2 regions of the Kocuria sediminis genome follow, and region 2 is predicted to be linked to the other one. Evidence: riboswitches for the same ligand, from Rfam matches in the RefSeq annotation. Region 2 holds a riboswitch; the other holds the start of a gene.
The links. A riboswitch is a leader RNA that binds a small molecule or an ion and turns the genes downstream of it on or off. The one in region 2 is predicted to bind S-adenosylmethionine.
Positions count from the first base shown of each region.

Region 1: linked by a shared signal. The riboswitch ahead of GMA12_RS10825 (MetQ/NlpA family ABC transporter substrate-binding protein) and the one ahead of GMA12_RS15865 (cobalamin-independent methionine synthase II family protein) in region 2 are both predicted to bind S-adenosylmethionine.

Region 1 covers NZ_WOGU01000008.1:84,341-91,912, reverse strand. Annotated here, with positions in the region: gene GMA12_RS10855 (phosphatidate cytidylyltransferase) at 1-785, shown strand, start outside; gene GMA12_RS10850 (DivIVA domain-containing protein) at 811-1,413, shown strand; gene GMA12_RS10845 (DUF485 domain-containing protein) at 1,577-1,957, shown strand; gene GMA12_RS10840 (monocarboxylic acid transporter) at 1,961-3,592, shown strand; gene GMA12_RS10835 (GlsB/YeaQ/YmgE family stress response membrane protein) at 3,816-4,085, shown strand; gene dxr (1-deoxy-D-xylulose-5-phosphate reductoisomerase) at 4,198-5,484, shown strand; SAM riboswitch class IV at 5,530-5,646, shown strand; gene GMA12_RS10825 (MetQ/NlpA family ABC transporter substrate-binding protein) at 5,747-6,637, shown strand; gene GMA12_RS10820 (methionine ABC transporter ATP-binding protein) at 6,634-7,572, shown strand, end outside.
Region 2 covers NZ_WOGU01000015.1:78,161-85,732, forward strand. Annotated here, with positions in the region: gene GMA12_RS15835 (short-chain fatty acid transporter) at 1-321, opposite strand, end outside; gene GMA12_RS15840 (acetyl-CoA C-acetyltransferase) at 459-1,649, opposite strand; gene GMA12_RS15845 (CoA transferase subunit B) at 1,646-2,368, opposite strand; gene GMA12_RS15850 (CoA transferase subunit A) at 2,365-3,108, opposite strand; gene GMA12_RS15855 (IclR family transcriptional regulator) at 3,252-4,031, shown strand; gene GMA12_RS15860 (3-hydroxybutyrate dehydrogenase) at 4,048-4,803, opposite strand; SAM riboswitch class I at 4,976-5,080, shown strand; gene GMA12_RS15865 (cobalamin-independent methionine synthase II family protein) at 5,093-6,310, shown strand; gene GMA12_RS15870 (cobalamin-independent methionine synthase II family protein) at 6,360-7,572, shown strand, end outside.

The sequences.
Region 1 (7,572 bases), on a different contig from region 2:
CCGCCGTGGGCGTCGCCGTGGTGCTCATCGGGACCCTGCTCGTGGGCCTGTTCGTCCAGCCCGTCGTGCTCGCCCTGCTCGCCGGCACGGCCGCCGGGATCGGGGTCTGGGAGGTCGGGCGGTCGCTGCGCTACCGCGGCATCTCCATCCCGCGCGTCCCGGCGGTCACGGCCGGGGTGCTCATGCCCCTCGCCGCGTTCGCCGGCGGGGGAGAGGCCCTCATGATGGCCGTGGTCGTGGGCCTGACCCTGGTGATCGTGTGGCGGGCGCTGGGTGACCGGGACGGGATGATCCTGTCCATCATGGGCTCGGTCTTCGCCCTCGTCTGGGTCGGGTTCCTCCTCAGCATCGCCCTGCTGCTCTACCACACGGACACCGGGGCCCTGAAGGTGCTCACCGTCATCCTGCTGGCCGTCGGCTCGGACACGTGCGGCTACGCCGTGGGGGTGGTCTGGGGCCGCCATCCCATGGCCCCGAGGATCAGCCCGAAGAAGTCCTGGGAGGGCTTCGCCGGCTCCCTGGGCGGCTCCGTGGTCATCGGGATCCTGTGCGCCGTGCTGCTGCTCGACCACGCCTGGTGGGAGGGCGCCGTCCTGGCCGTGGCCCTCGTGCTGGCCGCGACCCTCGGCGACTTCTCCGAGTCCATGGTCAAGCGCGAGCTGGGGATCAAGGACATGGGCACGCTGCTGCCCGGCCACGGGGGCGTGATGGACCGGATCGACTCCATCCTCTTCGCGGTTCCGGCCGGGTACCTGCTCTTCGAGCTCTTCGCCACGAGCGCCTGACCGGGCTTCCCAGGACCGCCCGCCCATGCCCCCCGAGCAACCAGCAGCCCGCATCCCTGCGACCCGCATCCCCCGCTGCGCCGAGGGCGCCCCGGGCTACGACGTCGCCGAGGTGGACGCCTTCCTGACCCGCGTGCGGGAGACCCTGGAGGCGCCCGGCCCCGCCCCGGGGGAGGAGCGGGCCCTGCTGCTGAGCACGCAGGTGCGCGCGGCCGTGTTCTCCAGGGCGCGGGGCGGCTACCGGCCGGAGGCCGTCGACGAGGTCCTGGACACCGCCGAGGACGCCCTCGCGGCCGCCGAGCGCGAGCAGGTCCTGCGCCTGCGCGGGCCCGAGGCCTGGCAGCAGCACGTCGACGCCCTGGCGGGGCTGCTGCGCGGGCGGATCGAGCGGCCGCGCACCCAGCGCTTCCGGCACCCGGCGCGGTCCCGGGCGCAGGGCTACTCGGCCGCCCACGTCGACGTGCTCTGCGAGCGCCTCGGCGCCCGGCTCAGGGACGCCGCCCCGCTGGCTCCGGCCGAGCTGCGCGGTGCCGTCTTCCCGCCCGCGCACGGCGAGCGCAGCTACGAGGAGCAGCAGGTGGACGCCTTCCTGGACCGCGCCGTCCAGCTCCTGCTGGCGCTGCGCTGACCCGACCGCCGCGGACGGCTGTGTATACAGCTTGCGACACGAATCGGCCGGATTGCCGCTCCCGTGTCACATTTCCACCCCATTCTGGGAATTCCCGGTGCTTCGTCTTGCCCCTCTGCATACAACGGCCTAGTGTGGTCCGCATCACATGAGGAGGTAGCCCATGTCCAACCAGCCACCCATCGACGCCGACGACCTCGTCGCCGACGTCGACTTCCCTGCGGCCCAGAGGTCGCCCGAGTTCCAGGAGCTGCGCCGGACCCACCGCGGCTTCGTCTTCCCGCTCACCGTCGCCTTCCTGGTCTGGTACCTGCTGTACGTGGTGCTCGCCATGTACGTCCCGCAGCTCTTCGCGATCCAGGTGGTCGGCAACGTCAACCTGGGCGTGATCCTGGGGCTGCTCCAGTTCGTCACCACCTTCGCGATCACGGGCGCGTACGTGTCCTTCGCCAACCGCAAGCTGGACCCGAAGGCCGAGGCCATCCGGGAACGCCTCGAGCCCAGCCTCGGGACCACCCGCGGCGTCCACGGACAGGAGAACTGACCGATGCACCACCTCCCCACCGCGCTCGCGCCCATGGCGACCGCCACCACGGAAACGGTCGGCACGCCCTGGATCAACATCTCCATCTTCGGGGCGTTCGTCGTGGTCACCATGGTGATCGTGCTGCGGGCCTCCAAGTCCACGGCCACGGCCGCCGACTACTACGCCGGCGGCCGTGGGTTCAGCGGCACGCAGAACGGCCTGGCCATCGCCGGCGACTACCTCTCGGCGGCGTCCTTCCTGGGCATCGTCGGCGCGATCGCGATCCAGGGCTACGACGGGTTCCTCTACTCCATCGGCTTCCTGGTGGCCTGGCTCGTGGCACTGCTGCTCATCGCCGAGCTCCTGCGCAACACCGGCAAGTTCACGATGGCCGACGTCCTGTCCTTCCGGCTGCGCCAGCGGCCGGTGCGCGTGGCGGCGTCCATCTCCACCCTCGCGGTCTCCGCGTTCTACCTGCTGGCGCAGATGGCCGGCGCCGGTGCCCTCGTGTCCCTGCTGCTGGGCATCGGGTCGCGGGCGGGGCAGTCCCTCGTGATCGTGGTCGTGGGCGTGCTGATGATCGTCTACGTGCTCGTGGGCGGCATGAAGGGCACCACCTACGTGCAGATCATCAAGGCCGTGCTGCTGATCTCGGGCGTGGCGCTGATGACCGTCTGGATCCTGGCGCTCTACGGCTTCAACTTCTCCTCCCTGCTGGGTGACGCGGTCGCCGTCTCCGGCAACCCCGCCATTCTGGAGCCCGGGCTGAAGTACGGCGTGAGCGAGACGAGCAAGCTGGACTTCATCTCCCTGGGGCTGGCCCTGGTCTTCGGCGCCGCCGGCCTGCCCCACGTGCTGATGCGCTTCTACACGGTGCCCACCGCCAAGGAGGCCCGCAAGTCCGTGGTGTGGGCGATCGCGCTGATCGGCCTGTTCTACCTCTTCACCCTCGTCCTGGGCTTCGGCGCGGCGGCCCTCATCGGCGCCGAGCGGATCCAGGCGGCCCCCGGCGGCGTGAACTCCGCGGCTCCGCTGCTGGCCTTCGAGCTCGGCGGCTCCCTGCTGATGGGCATCATCGCCGCCGTGGCGTTCGCCACGATCCTCGCGGTCGTCGCCGGCCTGGCCATCACGGCCTCGGCGTCCTTCGCCCACGACATCTACACCAGCGTCCTCAAGAAGGGGAACTCCGACCCCCGCCAGGAGCTGCGGGTCGCCAAGACCACCGTGGTGGTCATCGGCATCGTCTCCATCGCGGGCGGCATCGGGGCGCAGGGGCAGAACGTCGCGTTCCTCGTGGCGCTGGCCTTCGCGGTGGCGGCCTCGGCGAACCTGCCGACCATCGTGTACTCCCTGTACTGGCGGCGGTTCACCACCCGCGGCGCGGTCTGGTCCATGTACGGCGGCCTGCTCATCTCGGTGGGCCTGATCATCTTCTCCCCGGTGATGTCCGGCGCCGAGACCTCGATGATCCCCACGGCCGACTTCGCGTGGTTCCCGCTGCAGAACCCGGGCATCGTCTCCATCCCGGCGTCCTTCCTCCTGGGCTTCATCGGTTCCATGACGGAACGGCGCCTGGAGGACCCGGTCAAGCAGTCCGAGATGGAGGTGCGTTCGCTCACAGGCATCGGTGCGGAGAAGCCCGTCGCCCACTGACGCCGACCCCGCTCCCACCTGGGAGGACCCTCGGCCCGTCCGAAGCTCCGGCTTCGGGCGGGCCGAGGTCGTTCTCCGGAGCCGCACCGGGGATTCACGAAAGGGAAAAGACAGAGGCCTGACGGTCCGGTAGGGTGGCTGCAGAAGCCGGCTCAGGGTATTCCTGGGAAACTCGCCGGTTGCTTACAATGAAAGTCCCTCCCGGGACGGATAAGGAGCAATCATGGGAATCATCAGCTGGATCGTTCTCGGTCTCATCGCGGGCGCACTCGCGAAGCTCATCATGCCGGGCAACCAGGGTGGCGGCATCATCGTCACCATCGTCCTGGGCATCGTCGGCGCCCTCCTCGGAGGCTTCCTCGGCTCGCTGATCGGCATCGGTGACCTCGAGTCCGTGTTCGACATCGGCACGATCATCACCGCCGTCGTGGGAGCGCTCATCGTGCTCTTCATCTGGGGCGCGGTCGCCGGCCGCCGCGGCCGCACGCACTGACCCGCACCCCAGCGCCACCCGAGGCCCCGGCCACCGGAAACGGTGACCGGGGCCTCGGTCCGTCCGGACCCGCCGCGCCCGGGCGCCGGTCCGGCTGGGGGATACTGGGGCCATGATCTCCCCCTCCACCGCCCCCCGACCCCGTCCGACCCCCGAGCCGACCCCCGAGCTGCGCGCGCTGGCCGCCGCCGGCCCCCGCCGGGTCGTCGTGCTGGGCTCGACGGGCTCGATCGGCACCCAGGCGCTCGACGTCGTGCGGGCGGCGAACGGGCTCGACGGCGGGGCGCCGTTCCGCGTGGTGGCCCTCGCGGCCGGCCGGGGCCGGCTGCCGCTGCTGGCGGAGCAGGCCGTGGAGACCCGCGCCGCCGTGGTGGCGACGAGCGGCGGCGGGGGGGACGCCCGGGAGCTGGCCCGGCTGATCGGTGCGCGCGCCGCGGCCGCCGGCGCCGGGGACTACCGGCCCGAGATCCTGCACGGCCCCGAGGCCGCCACGGCGGCCGCGGCGCACCCCGAGGCCGACCTCGTGCTCAACGGGATCACCGGCTCGATCGGTCTCGCCCCCACCCTGGCGGCCCTGCGGGCCGGGCACCGGCTGGCGCTGGCGAACAAGGAGTCGCTGATCGCCGGAGGAGTCCTGGTGAAGGAGGCGGCCGCGGCCTCGGGCCGCTCGGACGCGCTGATCCCCGTGGACTCCGAGCACTCCGCCCTGGCGCAGGCGCTGCGCGGCGGGAGCGCCGCCGAGGTGGACCGGCTCGTCCTGACGGCCTCGGGCGGGCCGTTCCGCGGACGCACGCGGGCGCAGCTGGAGGCGGTCACCCCGCGCGAGGCCCTGCGCCACCCCACCTGGGACATGGGCGTGATGGTCACCACGAACTCGGCCTCCATGGTGAACAAGGCCCTGGAGGTGCTCGAGGCGCACCTGCTCTTCGACGTGCCCCTCGAGCGCATCGACGTGGTCGTCCACCCCCAGTCGGTGGTGCACTCCATGGTCCAGTTCGTGGACGGGTCGACGCTGGCCCAGGCCTCGCCGCCGGACATGCGCCTGCCCATCGCCCTCGGCCTCGCCTGGCCGCACCGGGTGCCCGGTGCCGCCGCCGCGTGCGACTGGACCCGCGCGACCGAGTGGACCTTCGAGCCGCTGGACCGGGACGCGTTCCCCGCCGTCGAGCTGATCAAGGCCGCGGGGGAGCGCGGGGGCACCCACCCGGCCGTGTTCAACGCCGCCAACGAGGAGGCGGTGCACGCCTTCCACGACGGGCGGATCCGGTTCCCGGCGATCGTGGACACGGTGGAGACGGTCCTGGGCGAGCACCAGGACGGCGGCGGCCTGGACCTGGACGCCGTCCTGGAGGCCGAGCGCTGGGCCCGGCGGCGGGCCCAGGAGGTCCTCGCCCGCTGACCGGACCCTGCCCGGCTCCCGGCGCACGTGCTAGTCTGTCGGGCGGATGACGAGTCCCAGCGTGCAGCCCTGGCTTGCTGGGCGGCAACCCTCTCCCGTAGTGGGGTGCCCCAGGTGAACCATCCGGCACCGGCCATCGTGGGCCGGCGGCAAGTACGGTTCGACCGCGGACGCGCCCTCCGGCGCGCCCTCGACCGTGGCCGTCGGGCCCGGTGGTCCCGGTGGGAACTCCCGACATCCTGGATCCACGGAAAGGCACGACATGCGATCGCAGCGCCTCACCCTCCTCGCCCTGGCCACCACCCTCGGCCTCACCCTCACCGCCTGCGGCGGCTCCGACCAGGCCGCCGGCGAGGGCGCCCTGGCCGACGGCAAGGTCAGCATCGGCGTCGTCGGCTCCCACCCGACCCACGACGTCCTCAAGCAGCTGGCCGAGGAGCAGGGCATCACCGTCGAGTACGTCGACTTCTCCGACTACAACCAGCCCAACCCGGCCACCGAGTCCGGCGACGTGGACATGACCTGGTTCCAGCACGTCCCCTTCCTCGCCGACTACAACAACTCCGCCGGGGGCTCCATCACCCCGATCGGCTCGACGTCGATCTACCCGCTGGGCCTGTACTCCAACGGGTACGACTCCGTGGACCAGTTCCAGAAGGGCGACGAGATCGCCGTGCCCAACGACGCCGTGAACCTCTCCCGGGCCCTGCTCGTGCTCGAGTCGGCCGGTCTCGTGGAGCTGAAGAGCGACACCCTCATCCCCACCGAGCTCGACGTCGACACCGATGCCTCCACGGTGCGGGTCACCCCCGTGTCGGCCGAGCAGACGGTGCTCTCCCTGGACTCCGTGGCCGGCTCGGTGATCAACAACGACTTCCTCGCCCGCGCCGACATCGACCCGAAGTCCGCCCTGGCCCAGGACGACCCCGAGGCGGAGGGCTCCCGCGCCTACGTCAACCTCTTCACCACCACCGAGGAGCTCGCCGACGACGAGACCCTCCGGAAGGTCGCGGACCTCTACCACGAGCAGGCCGTGATCGACGCCGAGATGGAGGAGACCAAGGACACGGCCGTGCCGCTGCAGCTGGAGCCGGAGGAGCTGCAGGAGCTGACCGCGCGCTACCAGCAGGAGCTGAAGGACCAGGACCAGTGAGCGCGGCGGTCCCCTCCGGGCCGCCCGCACGCGGGCGCCCGGACGAGGTGCTCGTCTCCTTCCGCAACGTCTCGAAGTCCTTCCGCACCGGCTCCGGGCGGGCCGCGCGCGAGGTGCTGGCCGTCGACGACGTCAGCCTCGACGTCCACCGCGGCGAGATCTTCGGCGTGATCGGCTACTCCGGGGCGGGCAAGTCCACCCTGGTGCGGCTGATCAACGGGCTCGAGCCCGTCTCCTCCGGGTCCCTGACCGTGGAGGGCTTCGAGGTCGCCGGCCGCAAGGAGACCGAGCTGGCGCCCGTCCGGCGGGAGATCGGGATGATCTTCCAGCAGTTCAACCTGTTCACGTCCCGGACCGTGGCCGGCAACGTCGAGTACCCGCTCAAGCGGGCCGGCTGGCCCAAGGAGAAGCGGCAGGCGCGGGTCGCCGAGCTGCTGGAGTTCGTGGGCCTGTCCGCGCGCGCCGGCAACTACCCGGAGCAGCTCTCCGGCGGGCAGAAGCAGCGCGTGGGCATCGCCCGCGCGCTGGCGACCAGCCCGAAGCTGTTGCTCGCCGACGAGTCGACGAGCGCCCTGGACCCGGAGACCACTCAGGAGGTGCTGCAGGTGCTGCAGCGGGTCAACCGGGAGCTGGGCATCACGATCGTGATCATCACCCACGAGATGGACGTGGTCCGGGCGATCGCCGACCGCGTGGCCGTGATGCAGGACGGCAAGGTGGTGGAGCACGGCTCGACCGTGGACATCTTCGCCCGGCCGCGCACCGAGACCGCACGCCGCTTCGTCTCCTCCGTCCTGCACTCGGTGCCGGACGAGCGCGAGGTCGAGCGGCTGCGCCGGGCCCACCACGGGCGCCTGGTGATCGTGGACGTCGGCGACGGCGTGGACATCGGCGGGGTGCTCTCCGACGGCGCCGCCCGCGGGGTCCGCTTCACC
Region 2 (7,572 bases):
CACGTAGGCCTGCAGCGCCGTGCGGGGCACCCGGGCGAGGCCGCCGAGCAGCCGGCGCACCGGCCGGGTGTTGGCGAGGGCGTGGCCCAGCAGCAGGATCAGCGCCATCTGGGTCATGAAGGCGAGCAGCCCGGCGAGCCCCTCGCCCCAGCCGCGCAGCACGTCGGCGGGCCCGGCGTCCGTGAGCAGCAGCGCCATGACGCCCACGGCGACGCTCAGCAGGATCGCGAAGTTCAGCGCGGACGGGATGTACTTCTCGACGACCGAGTTGACGGGCCGCATGGCCCGGGCGATCGCGGGCTCACGGATGTCGGTGCTCATGACGGGATCTCCTGCGGTGGGGGGCGCGCGAGGATCCACGCCGGCCCCCGGTGACCACGGGTGCTCGTGGTCACCGGGGGCGGGCGTGGTGTCTCGCGGTGGGGGCGGGGCGGGTGGGTCGCGGGGGCCGGACGGGGTCAGTCGCGGTAGAGCAGCAGCGCCTCGCCCTGGCCGCCGCCGCCGCAGAGGGAGACCGCGGCCTTGCCGGAGCCGCGGCGGGAGAGCTCGAGCGCCGCGTGCAGGGCCAGGCGCGCCCCGGAGGCCCCGATCGGGTGGCCGAGGGCCACCGCGCCGCCGTGGATGTTGGCCTGCTCCAGCGGGTAGTCGAGGTCCCGCAGGGACTGGATCAGCACGGAGGCGAACGCCTCGTTGATCTCGATGAAGTCGAGGTCCTGCACGGTCCAGCCGGCCTTCTCGACGGCGGCCTCGATGGCCCGGGACGGCTGGGAGTGCAGGGACGTGTCGGGTCCGGCGACCTGGCCGGGGGCGCCGACGACGGCGAGGTGCTCCAGCCCGTGGCGCTCGGCGTATCCCCGGCTGGTCAGCACCACGGCCGCCGCCCCGTCGGACAGCGGCGAGGAGTTGCCGGCGGTGATGGTGCCGTCCTTGGCGAACGCCGGCCGCAGGCTCCCCATGGACTCGGCCGTGGCGTCCGGCCGGATGCCCTGGTCGGCGTCGACCACGAGCGGGTCGCCCTTGCGCTGCGGGATCGTCACCGGGGCGATCTCCTCGCGGAAGACGCCGTCGGCGGTGGCGCGGGCCGCGCGCCGGTGGCTCTGGGCCGCGACCTCGTCCTGCTCCGCGCGGGAGATGGACCGCTCGCCGTTGCCGGACTCGGTGAGCGAGCCCATGGACACGCAGGCGGCGACGTCCACGAGACCGTCCTTGGCCACGGCGTCCTCGAGCTTCAGGTCGCCGTAGCTCTTGCCCTGCCGCACCCCCGCGGCGAGGTGCGGGGCGTTGGTCATGGACTCCTGGCCGCCGGCCACGACGATCTCGGCCTCGCCGGCCCGGATCATCCGGGCGGCGTTGGTGATGGCCACGAGCCCGGAGAGGCACACCTTGTTGACGGTCTCGGCGGGCACCCCGAGCGGGATGCCGGCGGTGACCGCCGCCTGGCGGGCGGGGTTCTGGCCGGCCCCGGCCTGCAGGACGTGGCCCATGATCACGTAGTCGACCTGGTCGGGGGTGAGGCCGGCGCGTTCGAGCGCGCACGTGATGGCGTGGGCGCCCAGCTCGGCCGCGGTGAGGGACGCCAGCTGCCCCAGGATCTTGCCCTGGGGCGTGCGGGCGCCGGACAGGATGACGACGTCGTTCGGGGTGTTCATCGGTTCTCCTCGGCAGCACCTGGTGCGGCGGACACGGTCTCGGTCGGAGCGGTCTCGGTGGGGACGCTCTCGGGGGTGACGTCCTGCAGCTCGGTGCGGAAGGACGCCTCGGTCTTCGCGCGGACCTCGTCCTCGGTGACGCCGGGGGCGAGGCTGCGCAGCACGAGCCCGCCGTCCTCGACGTCGAAGACGCACAGGTCCGTGACGATGCGGTCGACCACGCCCACACCGGTGAGCGGAAGGTCGCACTCGGTCTTGATCTTGGCGGAGCCGTCCTTGGTCACGTGCTCGGTCAGCACGACGACGCGCGGGGTGCCCGCGACGAGGTCCATGGCCCCGCCCATGCCCTTGACCATCTTGCCGGGGATCATCCAGTTGGCGAGGTCGCCCGAGCCGGAGACCTGCATGGCCCCCAGGATCGCGATCTTGACGTGGCCGCCGCGGATCATCCCGAAGGACGTGGCGGAGTCGAAGATCGAGGCCCCGGGCAGCAGCGTGATGGTCTGCTTGCCGGCGTTGATCAGGTCCGGGTCCTCCTCCCCCTCGTAGGGGAACGGGCCCATGCCGAGCACGCCGTTCTCCGACTGCAGCACCACGTTCACGCCCTCGGGCAGGTTGTTGGCCACCAGGGTGGGGATGCCGATGCCGAGGTTGACGTAGTCGCCGTCGGAGAGCTCCACGGCGGCGATCGCCGCCATCTCGTCGCGGGTCCAGCTCATGCGTGGTCTCCGTTCTGGTGGGAGGGCTGCCCGGCCGTGGCGGGGCGGGGGCGGACGGTGCGCTGCTCGATGTCCTTGGGCGCGCCGCTGTACGGCACGACGTGCTGGACGTAGACGCCGGGGGTCACGATGTGGTCGGGGTGGATCTCGCCGACCGGCACGAGGTGCTCGACCTCGGCGACGGTGAGCTTCCCGGCGGTGGCGACGATCGGGTTGAAGTTGCGCGCGGTGTAGCGGTAGACGAGGTTCCCGTCGGTGTCACCGGTGTGGGCGTGCACCAGAGCGATGTCGGCCACGATGCCGCGCTCCTGCACGTAGGTCTCGCCGTCGAACTCGGCGTGCGGCTTGCCCTCGGCCACGAGGGTGCCGACCCCGGTCCTCGTGTAGAAGGCGGGGATGCCCGCGCCGCCGGCCCGGAGCCGCTCGGCGAGCGTGCCCTGCGGGTTGAACTCGACCTCGAGCTCGCCGTCCAGGTACTGCTGGGCGAAGAGCTTGTTCTCGCCCACGTAGGAGGCGAGCACCTTCGTGACCTGGTGGTTCTCCAGCAGCACCCCGAGGCCCTTGCCGTCCACGCCCATGTTGTTGGAGACCACCGTGAGACCGGTGACCCCGGAGTCGCGGACCGCCTCGATGAGGTCCCGCGGGATCCCGCTGAGCCCGAACCCGCCGACGGCGAGCGTCATGCCGTCCCGCAGGTGCTCCGCGAGCAGCTCGGCGGCGTTGTCGATGACCTTGGACACCCTTGTCCCTTCCTGTCGGTGAACTGTGACCCAGGACTCAATCTAGGAACACCCCACATACCGGTCAACCGGTGGGCCGGGATCCCGCGGACTTTCCTCAGCATCCGGCCATCAGGTCCCCGAATGTCCATATAGTGGAGTCCATGACGGAGAAGGTCGGGGCCGGCTCGGGCACCCAGGTGGTCCACCGCGTCGCGCAGCTGCTGCGCGCCGTCGCGGGGCGGGAGCAGGGCAGCACCGTGGCGGAGCTCGCGGCGGCGACCGGGCTGACGCGCCCCACCGTGCACCGCCTCCTGACGGGGCTGGCCGAGGAGGGACTGGTGGACCGCCCGGCCGGCAGCACGGCGTGGCAGCTCGGCCCGGAGCTCTACGTGCTGGGCGCGGTCGCGGCCCACCGCTACCCGATCCGGGAGCTGGCCGGGCCGTCGCTGCGCCGGCTCGCCGAGGCCACGGGGGAGAGCGCGTTCCTCTCGGCCCGCCGGGGAACCGAGACGGTGTGCCTGGCGCGGGTGGAGGGGGCGTTCCCGATCCGCTCCCACGTGCTGTACGAGGGCCTGCGGCTGCCGCTGGGGGTGGCCTCGGCCGGTCTGGTGGTCCTGGCCCACCTGCCGGACGCGGAGGTGGAGCGGATCCTCGCCGCCACGACCGCGGTCCGCGCCGAGTGGGGCCCGCTGCACACCTCCGAGCGGATCCGCGAGCTGCTGGAGGACGTGCGGCGGGAGGGCTTCGCGGTGAACCCGGGGCTGATCGTGGAGGGCAGCTGGGGCATGGCCGCGGCGGTCTTCGACGCGACCGGCGCGCCGGTCTACGCCCTGAGCCTCACGGGGATCGAGCCGCGCTTCGCCGGGGAGCGCCGCGGCCTCCTGGGGCGGGCCCTGCTCACGGAGGCCCACCGGCTCTCCCGGGAGCTGGGCCACCGCTGAACGGTCCGCGGTCCGCTCAGCGCGCCGTCCAGCCCCCGTCCATCGTGTAGGACGCGCCGGTGACCATGGAGGCGTGCGGTCCGGCCAGCCACGCCACGAGGCTGCCGACGTCCTCGGGGTCCACGAGCTTCTTCACCGGCGTCTCGCCGAGCATGATCCGCTCCACGACCTCGGACTCGGGGATCCCGTGCACCCTGGCCTGGTCGGCGACCTGCTTCTCGACCAGCGGGGTGCGCACGTAGCCGGGGTTGACGCAGTTGCTGGTCACCCCGTGCGCCGCCCCCTCCAGGGCCACGGTCTTGGACAGCCCCTCGAGGCCGTGCTTGGCCGCGACGTAGGCGCTCTTGTAGGGGGAGGCCCGCAGCCCGTGCACGGACGAGATGTTCACGACCCGCCCCCAGCCCCGCTCGTACATGTGCGGCAGGGCCGCGCGCACCAGCAGGAACGGGCTCTCGAGCATGAGCACGAGGATCCGGTGGAAGTCGGCGGGGTCGAAGTCCTGGATCGGGGACACCTTCTGGATGCCGGCGTTGTTCACGAGCACGTCCGCCTCCAGGCTCAGTCCGGCCAGCGCCGCGGTGTCGAGCAGGTCGACGGCCCACGCCCGCCCGCCGAGCTCGTCGGCGACCCGCTGCGCGCCGGCCTCGTCGACGTCGGCCACGACCACGTGCGCCCCGGCGCCCGCCAGGGCGCGGGCCGCGGCCAGTCCGATGCCGCTCGCTCCACCGGTCACCAGCGCGGTGCGGCCCTCGAGGCCGTTGTCCTGGAACATGGAGATCCTTCCTTCCGTCCGCCGCGCCCACAGGGTCCGGGGCACCGGTCACCGTCACGGTATGTGATCCGGAGCACGACGGCGAGCAGGGACCCGCGCGTCACACGGCGTCATGCCCGTCACGCGGGTCCCGAATGGCGCAACATCCGGGCCGTGGGATTGGATGGGGTCGTCACCATCCAGAGCGGCCGAGAGACCTGGCTCGACGACGCCGCAGCAACCCGCACGGACGGCCCCCGCGCCTCCGCCCCGGTGCTACCGCCAGGACCGATGGAAAGGACAGCGCCCCATGCTGCACAGTGCCGACCGCATCCTCACGTCCCACGCCGGGTCCCTCCCCCGGACACCGGAGCTGCTGGAGGCCAACGAGGCCCGTGTCCCGGGCGCGGCCGGGGCCGAGGAGTTCGACCGCCTGCTGCGGGACGCCGTCGTGGACGTCGTGCGCCGCCAGCGCGAGGCCGGCATCGACGTGGTCAACGACGGCGAGTACGGCCACGCGATGACCCACTCGGTGGACTACGGCGCGTGGTGGACCTACTCCTTCGACCGCACGGGCGGGCTCGAGATCGTCGACGACAACGACGTCCACGTCCCGAAGCGCTCGACCCCCGGCAACGTGGTGCTCACGAGCTTCCTGGACCGGCGGGACCTCGCCGCCTTCCACGACGCCTACACGGACCCCTCCTCCGGCATCCACCTGGCCGACCCCGACCTGCCGCCGCCCGTGTTCCCGGCGGCGACCGGGCCGATCAGCTACACCGGCCGGGACGCGGTGTCCTCCGACGTCGCCAACCTCACCGCCGCGCTGCGGGAGACGGGGGCGGCCGAGGGCTTCGTCGCCGCCCTGTCCCCCGGCTCGGCCGCACGGATCGGCAACCACCACTACGCGAGCGAGGAGGAGTTCCTCTACACGTGGGCGGACGTGCTCCGTGAGGAGTACACCGCGATCCTCGACGCCGGCCTGGTGCTGCAGATCGACGACCCCTCCATCGCCGAGTCCTGGGACCAGATCAACCCTGAGCCGGCCGTCGAGGACTACCGGCGCTTCATCCAGCTCCGCGTGGAGGCCCTCAACCACGCCCTCCGCGGTCTGCCGCAGGAGCGGATCCGCTTCCACCTGTGCTGGGGCTCCTGGCACGGCCCGCACACCACGGACCTCGAGTTCAAGCACCTGGTGGACCTGCTGCTGTCGATCGACGCGGGCGCCTACTCCTTCGAGGGCGCCAACGCCCGGCACGAGCACGAGTGGAAGGTCTGGGAGGACCACGCCCTGCCCGAGGGCAAGCTGATCCTGCCCGGCGTGGTCTCGCACGCCACCAACGTCGTGGAGCACCCCGAGCTCGTCGCCGACCGGATCGAGCGCTACGCCAAGCTCGTGGGGCGCGAGAGCGTCATCGCCTCGACCGACTGCGGCCTGGGCGGGCGGGTGCACCCGCAGATCGCGTGGGCGAAGCTCGAGACGCTCGCCCGCGGCGCCGAGCTCGCCTCGCGCCGGCTCTGGGCCTGAGCGCCCCGCCCGCACCCACCCCCGTCAGCCACCCCCGAGGAGCACCTCCATGACCCTGCAGAACACCGATCGCGTGCAGACCACCCATGTGGGCTCCCTGCCCCGGACCCCGCGCCTCCTGGAGGCCAACCGGCAGCACGCCGAGGGCGCGATCACGTTCGAGCAGCTCACGGACGAGCTCGCCACGGGCGTCGAGGACGTCGTGCGGCGCCAGCGGGAGACCGGCGTGGACGTGGTCAACGACGGCGAGTACGGGCACACGATGTCCAGCGCCGTCGACTACGGGGCCTGGTGGAACTACTCCTTCTCGCGCCTCGGCGGGCTGACGCCCACGGACGAGGACCGGTGGGCGTCCACGGAGCGCAGGCGCTCCTCGCCCGGGCACGTCGTGCTCACGAGCTTCCCGGATCGCCGGGACCGGGAGCGGTTCCGGGAGGCGTACGAGGACCCGGCGTCGGGCATCCTCACCGGGCGCTCCTCGACCACGCAGCCGAAGATCACCGGACCGCTGACCTACACCGGGCAGGAGGCGGTGGCCTCCGACGTCCGCAACCTCAAGGCCGCCATGGCCGCCACGGGCGCGGAGACGGGGTTCGTCGCGGCGCTGTCCCCGGGCTCCTGCGCGCGCGTGACCAACGAGTACTACCGGACCGACGAGGAGCTCGTCTACGCGTGCGCCGACGCCATGCGGGAGGAGTACCTGGCGATCGCCGCGGCCGGGCTGATCGTGCAGATCGACGATCCCTCCATCGCGGAGTCCTGGGACCAGGTCAACCCGGAGCCCACGGTGGAGGACTACCTGGCCTTCACGCGGCTGCGCGTCGAGGCGCTCAACCACGCGCTGCGCGGGATCCCCGAGGAGCAGGTGCGCTTCCACCTGTGCTGGGGCTCCTGGCACGGCCCGCACACCACGGACCTCGAGCTCAAGCACCTCGTGGACCTCATGCTGACCATCAATGCCGGCGGCTACACCTTCGAGGGCGCCTCCGCCCGGCACGCCCACGAGTGGAAGGTCTGGAAGGAGCACCCGCTGCCCGAGGGGCGGGTGATCGTTCCCGGGGTGGTCTCGCACTCGACCAACGTCGTGGAGCACCCCGAGCTCGTCGCGGACCGGATCGAGCAGTTCGCCTCGGTGGTCGGCCGGGAGAACGTCGTCGCCTCGACCGACTGCGGACTGGGCGGACGGCTGCACCCGCAGATCGCCTGGGCCAAGCTGGAGTCCCTCACGGCCGGCGCGCGCCTGGCCTCGGAGCGGCTGTTCG